4 regions of the Exiguobacterium sp. 9-2 genome follow, and region 1 is predicted to be linked to each of the others. Evidence: riboswitches for the same ligand, from Rfam matches in the RefSeq annotation. Region 1 holds a riboswitch; each other region holds the start of a gene.
What was found. A riboswitch is a leader RNA that binds a small molecule or an ion and turns the genes downstream of it on or off. The one in region 1 is predicted to bind thiamine pyrophosphate.

Region 1 (3,120 bases):
GCTTCCCTGCCTAAGAACCGGAACTGGCACGTAACGACAGCGAATTACTCGGCTACTACGCTACCGCTCGACCAAAACCCGACACTACGGGCACAACTCGATGCAGCAGATTACATCATCGTCGGTTCAAACGTCAATACGAGTGCCAAACTACTGCCTACTGCACCAGAGCAAGCGATTCCGGCTTCAATCTTCCGGTATGCGAAACAAACAGATATACCATCCGTCTTGCTTAGCCTCCGCAATCCATACGATGTCGCCGTTCAACCGGACGCACCGGCACACGTCCTCGTCTATGGTTTTAAAGGGGATCCGAACGGACCGGACTCCGAAGCAGGCAATCTGAAATCAGCGGGACCAAATCTTCCTGCCGGTATTCGAGCCATCTTCGGAACGTTCAAACCGCAAGGCACCTTACCAGTTGATGTGCCGGTCTTTCAGAACGGTATCTTTACCGATCAACTGCATCTCGAATTCGGTGATGGCTTTAAAAACTGGAAAAAATGAGAACATGATTCACAAAAGACCGAGACCCCTTTAAAGGATGTCTCGGTCTTTTAATGATTGATACGGATATTCCGCTTCTTCTTTCGCACGATGGTAGACGCGGTATAACCAATAGGTCAGTAATGCATAGACGACAATGACAAGAACAGCAGAAATGTAGCTCCCCATGCTATATGCTACCTTGAAGTTTCGAGTCGTAGCGGATATACCGGACAACACGATTAACGTTGGAATGATATATCCAATAAATCTTACTTTGACTTTACCCAGCATTCGTTGCACGGCATACGCGGCGCTGATCGCAAGTACGATCACGATGATTTCCATTTCTACCCCTACTTCCGCTAAATGTTATACCTAATTCTACCATTTAACTCTTTAGGAAGATACTGTCCGTGCTGGAATCGTCTCGTACACCGACGTAAACGTTTCTTCCGTCCATCCCATATGCCAAAACAGCAACTCATAATAACAGCTCGTCACGAAATGCCGTTTCATCCGCTCTCGTTCAGTCGAGCTTGCTTGTTCCGCCAACGCATCAAGCCGTGCAATCTGTTCAAAGACGACCTTTTCGAACCATTCCGAACTATATGTGTCGATCCATTGCTGATAGATTTTTTCATCCGGTGTACACGTCAATAATTGTTGTCCAACTTCATAATACAACCAGTAACATGGCAAGATGGCAGCAATCGTCTCACCAAGCGTCCCTTCACTCGCATGATGCATGTGTGAGACGTAAGCATATGCCGTTGGTGCCGGTTCAAATGCTTCAAGGTCTGCTTCCGTGATACCGAGCGGCTCGAAAAATGATTGATGCAAGCTCAGTTCTGCCCCATATGTCGAAGTCGCGTGCTCGGCAAGTGTCGCGATCGTCGCAAAGTCATCTGCTTTTGACGCTGCCTTCGCTTGAATCTTCGCAAAGTGTTTTAAGTAATACGCATCCTGCATGACATAATGTCGAAATTTCGAGAGCGGTAACGTTCCCTCGCCGATTCCTTGAACGAATGGGTGCGTAAAACTACTGTCCCAATACGCTTGTGTTGCTTGTTTGATTTCTTGTGTGAATGTCATGATCTCATCCTCCTTGTTTTTATGAAACGAAAAAACACCACCCCGAAACACACGGGCATGGCGCAAGAAGAACAAGACTTGACGCCACTTCCCTCCGTAAGTACGAACTTAATCAGGTTCAAAGGGTCCGAACGTCTTCGTTCGTCTCAGTCGGCCTACCGACTCCCCTAGTGGTCATTATTCGATTCAAATCCACTATAGCATGCTGAAAATGGAAGTCAAGTTGTCCTCTTTTCGCTATACTATGGAGTGTCAGAAGGCGGATATCGTCTCCATCTACAGACCGATTCCGAACTTCTTTCGTTCTCGTACACTAATTTTAGTACCTGATACTATAATTCATTCTGTTACTTACAATTGGAGGATTTCATTATGCATACACCAACAAAAATCATGGCGTCAGCCGTTATCGCTTCTGCTTTATTACTTCCGACAGCCGCATCCGCCGAGCAGGTCGTCGATAAGACAATCGTCACTCTCGGTGAGTCACTCGGCGCAAAAGATAAGGCTTGGGTGCTTTCACGTCTCAATGCACCGGAAGGTATCACACCGATCATCGCAACCTCTGCAGACGAAGAAAAATACCTCGGGAAAAACATCCCCCAGTCACAAAAGGGCGGCAACATGTATTCATCCGCTAAGATCGAATTGACGGAAAAAGGGGACGGACTTTCCGTTGCGACGGAAAACATCACGTGGGTGACGAAGGATATGTATTTGAACGCTCTCGTCACGGCAGGTGTCAAAGATGCCGACATCACGATCACTTCTCCTTATAAAGTGACTGGAACATCGGCACTGACAGGAATCATGAAAGCCTATGATCAAACTTCGGCTGAGACCGGAATCAAGCTGAGTGACGAACGGAAAGATTTAGCACAGCAAGAATTATCGGTCACATCAGACGTCGGGAAGACAGTCGGGACAGATAGAGTCGCTGATTTGATGAATGAGATCAAGGCCGAAATCGCGAATCAAAAACCGGAAACAAAAGTCGAGATCGAAAACCTGATCGTCCAAGTCATTCAAAACAACAACATCCAACTGTCTGATGCACAGATGGATCGGTTGACGAATCTATTCAATCAAATGGAGCAAGCGAACATCAACTGGGGGCAAATCGAGAGTGGACTGAAAAATGCTGGTCAAGACATCCATGCGTTTGCAACGTCCGAGGAGACAAAAGGATTCTTCGCTAAATTATTTGATGGTCTGAGTGACTTCTTCAGCTCGATTGCTGGTGTGTTCAAATAATTCAGACTTCCGCAATTAACAAGATAATGGTAAACTGGTTGTATCTGAAACGAAAGGTGGTGTGAAATGATGGACTTTGCTGCGTGCAAACATTGGTTAATGGAACAATTGTATCTGTTGCGCGCGATTTTTCATGGAATGGCGTTCTAAGGCACCCGTCTGCCCTTTTTTAGAACTTCATGATTGAAAAATACAGCAAAGCGCATCTTTCACACACTAGGGAGAGTGCTATTTGCGCTCTCCCTTTTTTTAATGCGCGCGAAAGGATCAACTTATTATGATGAT
Region 2 (3,120 bases), 400 kb from region 1:
TTGTTTACGAGCGAATGCACGAATGATTTCTCGATCCATGATCTCATCACTAGCAGCATCGACTCCTTTTGTTCGTCCATTCTCCCCAAGCAATGTCTTGATTTCTGAAGCATTTCCTTTAACGACCGTACATCCGAGTCTACTCAATTCTTTTGAAAAGGACGTACGCAATGATGTAGCTCCCGCTCCAACTGGATCAAGGATGATCGGAACGTTCAAGCGTCTCGCTTCGCTTGCGGCGAGTCGTTGAGCTGCTTGCATGTCTGCATCAATTGTTCCAATGTTCAAGACAAGAGCTTGCGCAAGTCGAACCATCTCTTCCACTTCGCGAATATCCTCCGCCATGACTGGAGATGCGCCAACGGCGAGTGTGACATTGGCGCAATCATTGATCGTGACTGTGTTCGTCAAATGATGAATGAGTGGTTTGTGTTTAAGAATGGTCGTAAACATGTGTATCCCTCCAAAGTGAATGAAAATGATGTGTCGGTCCAATCCCTTGTCCGAGAGCAAATCCATGACGAATCGCCTCTGTAACATACTTCTTGGCCTGACGTACACTGTCCGGTAAAGCTTCTCCAAGTGCCATCCGTGCCGCAATCGCTGCAGATAAGGTACAGCCTGTTCCATGAGTATGTTGATTATCTAACCGATCTGATGTGAAACGGTATTCCTCTTGCCCGTCCCATAATAAATCCGTGGCAGCTCCCGGTAGATGTCCACCTTTTAGCAAGACGGCTCCAGTCTTCATAGCCAACTGATGCATCGCCAGTCGCATCTCCTCTAGATTAGTAACTGACTGCCCTGTTAAGCGCTCTGCTTCCGGTAAATTTGGTGTGACGAGTGTCGCAAGTGGCAGTAACTCCGCGATTAGTGCTTCCTCTGCCTCCGTCCGCAATAGGGCATGCCCGCCTTTTGCGACCATGACAGGGTCTAGTATGATCGGAACTGTCTGTTTGCGAAGATGTGTTGCAATGACGTGAATCGTTTGTGCATTCGAGACCATACCGATTTTGATAGCATCCACACGAATATCTGAAAAGATTGAAGCTAATTGGGCATCAACGATTTCCGATGATAACTCTTCTACTGCTTGAACGCCCAGTGTATTTTGAGCCGTTACCGCCGTCAAAACACTCATCCCATAAACGCCCAATGCCGAAAATGTCTTTAAATCTGCCTGAATTCCAGCTCCACCACCGGAGTCAGATCCCGCAATCGTCAATACATGTTTCATATTTTTCTCACCTTTCCATCGAGCAATGTAAGGGAGTTGTTACCGACAAAAAAGCGTCGACCGCTGTAAAAAAGCAGTCGACGCTATACGAAATCGTTATCCAACCATTTCGGTATCCGTTCGGCTCAACTTTCCTACGCTGGTATTATCCAGTTCAGGTAATAGGGTCGAAAACAGATTGGTTTTCCTCTCAGCCGGATTCCTCCAGCTCCCCTAGTTGCTCAAGTATTCATTTCGCCTTAACTGTAGCATAGCGGCAAGAAAAAAACGAGCCGAAGCTCGTTTTGAATTATAGGTATGCTAATGGATTAACTGCATTCAGAGGAGAAGAGGCACTGTACTGATAGCCTCCGACATGTAGTTCGAAATGCAAGTGTGGTCCTGTTGAATTCCCAGTACTACCAAGTGTTCCAACTTGCTGACCTTGAGAAACTGTTTGTCCTGCATGAACAGATAATGAACTCATATGAGCGTAGACTGTCGTATAGACTTTCCCGTCAAGGAAGTGAGAAATCATGACGTGATTTCCATAAGGCCCACCACCTGAAGCTGTAATGACCGTTCCAGCTGCTGCTGCGACGATTGGTGAGCCGACCGAACCACTGAAATCGACACCATTATGGAACGTATAGCCGTTCGCACCGCTTGCTGGTCCAAACCCTTGTGATACGCCACCAGAAGATGGACGAACGAATTTCCCACCGCTCGAAACAACGGGTGGGGCAACTGAAGTAGGTGATTCTGAACTCTTACCTGCTTGTTTTGCTGCTTGAGCATTCGCTTTAGCGGCTTTTTCAGCTGCTGCTTTCTCGGCTGCTGCTCTTTCAGCCGCTACTTTAGCTGCTGCCTTCGCTGCCGCAATCGCACGTTCTTGAGCTTCAAGTGTGGTTTGTAGTTCTTTCGCGTCTAGAAGTTCTGTCGTAAACTTCGTCTTACCTTTTCGTAATTTTTTAAGCGTAGCACTGCGTTCTTTCATTTGAACTTTCAACGCTTTTTTTTGTTCGATTAATGTTTTCTTCTCTTCAACCTGCTCCGCCTTTTTTTCAACGAGCGCTTGTTTTGCTTCCGCTAGCTTTTGTTGGGTTGCGATGTAATCCGAAATCATTTTATCATCTTGCTCCGCGATTTTTTTCCCTGCCATGACACGACTAAATAAATCACCTAAATCCTTCGATCCAAAAATGACTTCTTCCCATTTGATTGAGTTTCCATCGTTTTCTTGGAAGACACGTAGACGATCACCGAGTAGTTCTTCTTGTTTTTTCAACATCTCTTCGTAGCGAACGATGTCCGCTTTTAATTCATCGATTCGCAAATTCAATTTCTCGATTTGTTTATTTTTTTCGGAAATCTGAAAAATCTTTTCGTTGATCGCTGCATCGATTCGATTGATTTGACGTTGTTCTTTCGAAATTTTCGACTCTTGTTTTTTAATTGCTTTTTCTAATTTACGTTGTTCTGCGGCATTTTCAGCCTTTTTTTCTTTGATCGTTGCTGCCGCAATTGGTTGTGTTCCTGTTATAAGTAATGCTCCTAAAACAATGGTAGAAATTAGTTTTTTTAGCATATATCGTTTTCCTCACTTATGTTTTTCATATTTTATTATAGTATTCAAGTTTCTCTCATATCTGAAATAGATTATAGCACCCTAATCGTTTCAAAAAAATTTCATTTACATTTCAAATGAAAACGTTTTTTTGTAATATAATCATTTATTTTTTGAAAATCGCAAAAAAAGAACCGCTGCATAAGCAACGATTCTTTACTGTTTAAAACATCGTCATTGGGTTCACTGAGCTAGCTGGACCAGTTGCACTATAGCTGTATCCACCGACGTGGATTTCAAAGTGTAAGTGTGGACCAGTTGAATTCCCAGTACTTCC
Region 3 (3,120 bases), 1.0 Mb from region 1:
TGACACGCCTGAAAAATCGATTCCAAAAGCTATCCGGAATACAGTTTGGCGCACGTTCATTTTCTTTGTCTTATCGATCACGATCGTCGGTGCATTGATTCCGTATGAGACGGCTGGCGGAGTCAGTAGTCCATTCATCATGGTCTTTGATGCGATCGGCATCCCGTATGCCGCTGACTTGATGAACATCGTCGTCTTGACAGCACTATTATCCGTCGGGAACTCGGGACTGTATGCCGCGACCCGAATGTTATGGGCAATGGCACAAGAAGGGATGATTTCAAAGAAATTATCTTATGTTAATGCACGTGGTGTGCCGATGCGCGCTTTACTCTTTACGATGATGTTTGCGATGTTATCGCTTCTGACAGCATTTTTCGCAGAGGATACCGTCTTCATTTGGCTCTTGTCTTTAGCTGGACTCGGTGCTCAAGTCGGTTGGATTTCAATTTCCGCTTCGCAACTTGCGTTCCGCCGTCAGTTCATCCGAAACGGACATGATCTATCCGAACTAAAGTTCAAGACGCCATTCTATCCAGTATTACCGTTGATATCGTTGACACTTAATGTCGTCGTCCTCGTCAGTCTTGCGTTTCAAGCGGATCAACGGATTGCTTTATACATCGGTGTTCCATTTTTCCTCGTCATGTGGGGAAGCTATCATCTGTTCGTTAAAGGAAAACACCTATCGGCTCAAAGTGACATTCGAGTCGCCCCTTCCCAACTCGAAGAATAATACCATATGAAAAGAGGCCGCGGTATCATCCACGGCCTTTTTTCATATGCTTGTTCTATTCCTTAAGTGTTCGCATCATCAATAGTTCTCCTTGATGGAGCTCTACTGTCGCTTCTGACGTACTCCATTCATTACTGACGGTCAAGGAACCTCCGACCGGAACAGGATGCATATCAAGTGGATATTTGACTCCAGCTAAACTCAAGATTGACGGCACAAGTGGAATGAAAGAAAGATAATGATAGCTTTCGGCTTCGACTGCATACAATCCTACTGCCAAATATCGCACCTCTTCCCGTTTCGTGACGAGTCGCGCTTCAGGGTATTGCTTCAATAAATACACATTTTGAACGGTCATGTCGAGTCGTCCACCTGTTGCTCCGACGATGATAGTATCATCAAACCGTTTCATCTCTGATACTGTACGAAGGGCGAGTTCGAGATCCGTCTCATCTTTCTCAGCCGGATGAACGATTGCTCCTTCAGGTACGTAACCAAGCGAATCAAAGTCACCGATCGTCATGTCGCATGTCAGCCCAAACAATTCAATCGTCTGAACACCACCATCGACACCAATGATGAAATCACTAGACTGACAAAGCATCCGCAAATCAGGCACTTCTTCTTGAGGACCGGCACACACGAGAATCGCCCGCATCTCAGACGCCTCGTGCTGAATAACGTAGTAAACGTGGCGCAGTTGTAAAGAGGAGACCCGCGACGACACCGCATAAAACATAAGATGGTACCATGTATGTCGCGTTATAAACTAATGAATATGGCACGACTGGACCTTCTGCATATTTCGCGAAGAACACGATTCCGCTTATGACATGACAGATATAACGGAGTCCTGCGCCTAATAGTGTTGCAAGGAGAACGAACGCCATCAAACGTTTCTTTTGTCCGTTACGTGCAGCTTGTCTAACCTGACGCGCGAACAGACCGCTCAGTCCGACGACACCGTATGCAATCGTGTAATCGAGTAATGGTTGGACGATCGTCAAGACTTGTGGGGCGAACATCAGTTGGATCGTACCAACAAGCGCTCCTGTGACGACACCCCCGATGACACCGTGGCGAAATGCCATGACAAAGATTGGTAACATCGCTAAGCTGATTGAACCGCCTTGTGGCATTTTAAATGGAATCAGTAAATCAAAGACGACCCCGAGACTTGCAAAGATGGCAATTTCCATCATCATTTGTAACCGTTTCATGCTATTTCCTCCTTCATTGTACGAGAGGACGCAAAAAGGCAGTACGACGAACGCCGTACTGCCTGCGTGCGCCACATCCCTACGTCCGTTTGAACGGAACAGGTTCGAAGGGTTAAAGTCTAAAAGACTCCTCTCAGCCGCTTTTCAAGCGACACCCCTTGCGGTCATCATATTTCGTTTTCTCGTTCTTATTATACGGCAGCCCCTTGACGAATGCTAGTGATCGCTTCCGCATAATCTGGTGCATTGTAGATTGCTGATCCCGCGACAAGAACGTTCGCGCCGTTTTCGATGCAAAGTTTTGCTGTTTCCGGGTTGACGCCACCATCAATCTCGATTTCAAATGTCAGATCACGATCTGCTTTCATTTGTGCAAGTGATGCGAGTTTTGGCATGACACTCTCGATGAAGGCTTGTCCACCAAAGCCCGGATTGACCGTCATCAATAAGACCATATCGACATCCTCAAGGACGTGTTCAATCGTCGATAATGGCGTATGAGGATTCAAGACGACCCCTGCTTTTGCACCGGCTAGCTTGATTTGTTGTAAAACACGGTGGACGTGGTTCGTCGCTTCGACGTGGAACGTCACGATATCTGCCCCTGCCTTAACGAAATCTTCAACGAAACGTTCTGGCTGGTCAATCATTAAATGGACATCAAGGACCATATCCGTCTTTTGACGTAAACTGCTGAGCACAGGTAGTCCAAACGAGATATTCGGTACGAACTGACCATCCATGACATCGAAATGGATATAGTCCGCGCCTGCTGCTTCGACTGCTTTAACATCGCGTTCGAGATTCGCAAAATCTGCTGATAAGATAGATGGTGCAATTTTAATCATCTTCAATACCTCCGGGCTCGATTCTTGATTTCGTCTATAAACATACCATAGTTCTCATAACGAGAGGACATGATTTCTTGTGCTTCGACGGCTTCCTTGACGGCACATCCGGGTTCATTCAAATGCAAACATCCTCGATACTTACATTCGTCCTGTACAGCCACGAATTCAGGAAAACTCCACCGTACATCCTCAATTTCCATATCATACGGAAAATCAAGGTTCGAGAACCCTGGTGTATCAGCAATCAAGCCTTCGGCAAGTGGCATCAACGTGACGTGACGTGTCGTATGGCGCCCACGTCCGAGTGATTTCG
Region 4 (3,120 bases), 230 kb from region 1:
CGCTCTGCTGCTTGAAGCAGTGACGTGACTCCTGCGACACTAACACCGATCGTCTCGTCGTGCGGTAGGTCTGTCGCACCGATCAATATCCGTCCGTCCGCTTTCGGTACGAGGTAGACGGCGTCATCAAACAGGATCGAGCGTAACGGCTGACCCGCGAGACGGACTGCGAGACACTCCCCTTTGACCCCATATGTCGCAATCGAAATGCCAGCTGTATCGAGCAAGGCTTGGGACCCGCGTCCGGCAGCAACCGTCACCGTTCGTCCCGTCCACGTTCCCGTGTTCGACTCAACCCTAATGAAATCATTACTCTCCTCGATTCGCGTGACGTCCACCTGTTCTTCGATTGGTACCCCACGATTTCGTAAGACATGCATCAATGCAGTCGTTAGTCGTCGCGGATCGATTTGACCGACCGATGGAAATAAGTATTCTTGCCCATTTTGTTTCAATAAAAATGGTTGTTCCCGGTAGCCACAATCGATCCCGGTCTCGCGCGTGAGGCGTCGCGCAAGTAACGGATACAGACAGCGACTTCGCGCGGCAAGCGTATGCAATTCTTCTCTCAGCTCGATGTCCGTCGCAAGCATCCCGGCAGCCGCCCGACTCGTCCCTTGTCCGCATGTTCCGCGATCAAGGACAAGAACGGATACGTTCTGACAAGCGAGACTGTAAGCAAGCGTCAAACCGATGACTCCACCACCGATGATGATGTGATCCGTCATACCCGTACCCCCTGATAACGCTGAATGGCAGCATGCGGGTCCGCTTGACCGAGAATACCGGATAAGACGGCGATTCCGCTTGCACCGGTCGCTGCGATCTCAGGAATGCGATCAGGAGTGATCCCGCCGATTGCGATGACTGGTTTCGTCGTGAAAGTGACAACTTGCTTCAAGGCATCGATCCCTCGCGGTGGCACGTTTGGTTTCGACGCTGTCGGATAAATATGACCGTACAGCAGTCGGTCGGCTCCTTCCGCTTCCGCTGCAAGTGCTTCTGCCAGAGAGTGGACGGATTTCCCGATGATGAGATTCGGAAAGTGTCGCCGAACATCGCAGACACGTAAGGAACGTCGCGTCAATTGCACACCGATGCCAGCGACATGGGCGACGTCGACCCGGTCGTGAACGGTTAATTGATCAGACGAATACCCTTTTGCAAGGAGCGCGTCAATCAGATCTAACAATTCTGTTGCCGACAAATTTGGTTCTCGAAGATGAAGCTGATCCGTATATGGTTGAAGCGATTGAAAGGTTTCCACTCCATCGCGTGGATTGATGGATCCCGTCGAAATCAGATGTAGACGCATCATGTTCTTCCTTTCCATACGAAAAAGGACCACTCCCGATGTTGAAGGGAGTGGTCCGAAAATGCGCTGAAGCGCTAAGGATATCTAAGGTTTCGAGCCACTTCCCTCCGCTAGTACGAACTAGATCAGGTTCAAAGGGTCCGGATACTTCCGTCTCAGTCTGCTGCGAGACTCCCCTAGTGTCTTTTCGTGTTTAATTGGCTTGCCCCATTAGTCTAGCATGAGTCGCTTTGCTTCGCTAGTCCTAGTTGAGCGCTTCCACTTGCTGAACAAGCTCCGATTTCGTCGGTCGCTGTTGCTTCTGGCTGTCGGCATAGATCTGCTTCAGCTTTAAGATCCGCATCACTTTAGCATCGAGCATCTCTGACGACAACGTTTTTTCTTTAACCGCTTGCATCACTTCGGTGTGGACCTTCGGATAGGCACCTGCTTCCGAAAACATCGCCATATCAGCTCCATTGACAAGTGCCTGACGTGCCGCTTCCGCAAGACCATATCGTTTCGTGATCGCCCCCATGACAAGGTCATCCGTGATGATGACACCCTTGAATCCGAGTTGTTGACGCAAGAGGTCAGTCAAGATCGGCTTCGAGAGCGAAGATGGATTTTGATCGTCATACGCGGGATAGAGAATATGGGCGACCATCACCATCTCGGCGCCCTCTTGAATCGCTTCTTGGAACGGTAACAGTTCCGTTCGCTTCAGTTCTTCCTTTGATGCTGTCACTCTCGGCAAACCGACATGGGAATCGACACTCGTATTGCCGTGACCGGGAAAATGTTTGACGACCGGAATCGTTCCCGTCTCTTGCATCCCATGCATCAGGGCCGTACCGAGAGTCGCGACGGTCTTCGGATCAGCACTTAACGCACGGTCGCCGATGATTGGATTGTTCGGATTGCTATTGACGTCAAGGACCGGTGCGAAGTCCATGTTGAACCCATAAAATCGTGACAGGTGACCGAGCGTACGTCCGACATCTTCCATTTTTGCAGCATCTGCACCTTGCGCCATCCGTTGACTCGTCGGGAGACGTAATCGTTGATCCGGTACCCGGCTGACCCGTCCGCCCTCTTCATCAACCCCGACGAAAACATACGGTTTTTGGTTCGTTTCTTGAATGGCACGCGTGAACGTCAAGAGTTGATCTTCTGACGTAATATTCCCACCAAGCAGTAAGACCCCACCGATCGCATGCGTCTGCAACAATTTCCGGTCAGCTGCTGAAAGTTCCGTTCCGGCAACTCCGATATAGAGCAATTGATCGATCTTTTCTGACGTCGACATCGCTTCAAGTTGCTGCTTTAATCGTGCTTGTTGCTGCTCTTCCTTTGTCGGCTCAGGCTTTGATTTCTTCGCCTCCGTCGGTTGCTTCTTTGCTGGTTGTGATGGTTTCGTTGGTTCCGTCGTCTCCTGCGCACACCCTGCAAGCAACAGGCAACCGATCAGTGCTACTTTCTTCACAAAGGATCCTCGCTCCGGACACCATTGATGGAATAATAGACGGAAATCTCAGCGTTCAAGGATTGCGAGACCGAACAATATTTATCTTTTGATAACGAGATGGCGCGACGGACCTTATCTTCCGGGAGATCACCTTCAAGCCGGTAATGAATCGAGATCGACGTAAAGCGCCGCGGATGATCCTCTGCCCGTTCCCCTTCGATATCCATTTCGAAATGAGTAATCGTCAAGCGCATCTTCTCTAAAATCGAGACGATGTCGATTCCAGTACAGCCGGCAACGGCATGTAGCAGCAGTTCAGTCGGTCGTGGTGCTTGATTTTCGCCACCGTTCTCCGGTG

Region 2: another riboswitch for thiamine pyrophosphate. It lies ahead of thiD (bifunctional hydroxymethylpyrimidine kinase/phosphomethylpyrimidine kinase); the one in region 1 lies ahead of tenA (thiaminase II).
Region 3: another riboswitch for thiamine pyrophosphate. It lies ahead of thiT (energy-coupled thiamine transporter ThiT); the one in region 1 lies ahead of tenA (thiaminase II).
Region 4: another riboswitch for thiamine pyrophosphate. It lies ahead of VJ374_RS06165 (thiamine phosphate synthase); the one in region 1 lies ahead of tenA (thiaminase II).

The regions. Positions count from the first base shown of each region.
Region 1 covers NZ_CP142850.1:961,291-964,410, reverse strand. Annotated here, with positions in the region: gene VJ374_RS04960 (glycoside hydrolase family 3 protein) at 1-507, shown strand, start outside; gene VJ374_RS04955 (hypothetical protein) at 538-834, opposite strand; gene tenA (thiaminase II) at 886-1,581, opposite strand; TPP riboswitch at 1,654-1,760, opposite strand; gene VJ374_RS04945 (DUF1002 domain-containing protein) at 1,954-2,835, shown strand; gene abc-f (ribosomal protection-like ABC-F family protein) at 3,113-3,120, shown strand, end outside.
Region 2 covers NZ_CP142850.1:558,023-561,142, reverse strand. Annotated here, with positions in the region: gene thiM (hydroxyethylthiazole kinase) at 1-453, opposite strand, end outside; gene thiD (bifunctional hydroxymethylpyrimidine kinase/phosphomethylpyrimidine kinase) at 434-1,237, opposite strand; TPP riboswitch at 1,352-1,462, opposite strand; gene VJ374_RS02900 (murein hydrolase activator EnvC family protein) at 1,527-2,804, opposite strand; gene VJ374_RS02895 (murein hydrolase activator EnvC family protein) at 3,007-3,120, opposite strand, start outside.
Region 3 covers NZ_CP142850.1:1,971,869-1,974,988, forward strand. Annotated here, with positions in the region: gene VJ374_RS10490 (amino acid permease) at 1-736, shown strand, start outside; gene VJ374_RS10495 (thiamine diphosphokinase) at 792-1,394, opposite strand; gene thiT (energy-coupled thiamine transporter ThiT) at 1,396-1,956, opposite strand; TPP riboswitch at 2,016-2,125, opposite strand; gene rpe (ribulose-phosphate 3-epimerase) at 2,148-2,804, opposite strand; gene rsgA (ribosome small subunit-dependent GTPase A) at 2,807-3,120, opposite strand, start outside.
Region 4 covers NZ_CP142850.1:1,196,015-1,199,134, reverse strand. Annotated here, with positions in the region: gene VJ374_RS06170 (FAD-dependent oxidoreductase) at 1-728, opposite strand, end outside; gene VJ374_RS06165 (thiamine phosphate synthase) at 725-1,318, opposite strand; TPP riboswitch at 1,401-1,503, opposite strand; gene nagZ (beta-N-acetylhexosaminidase) at 1,560-2,780, opposite strand; gene VJ374_RS06155 (OsmC family protein) at 2,777-3,120, opposite strand, start outside.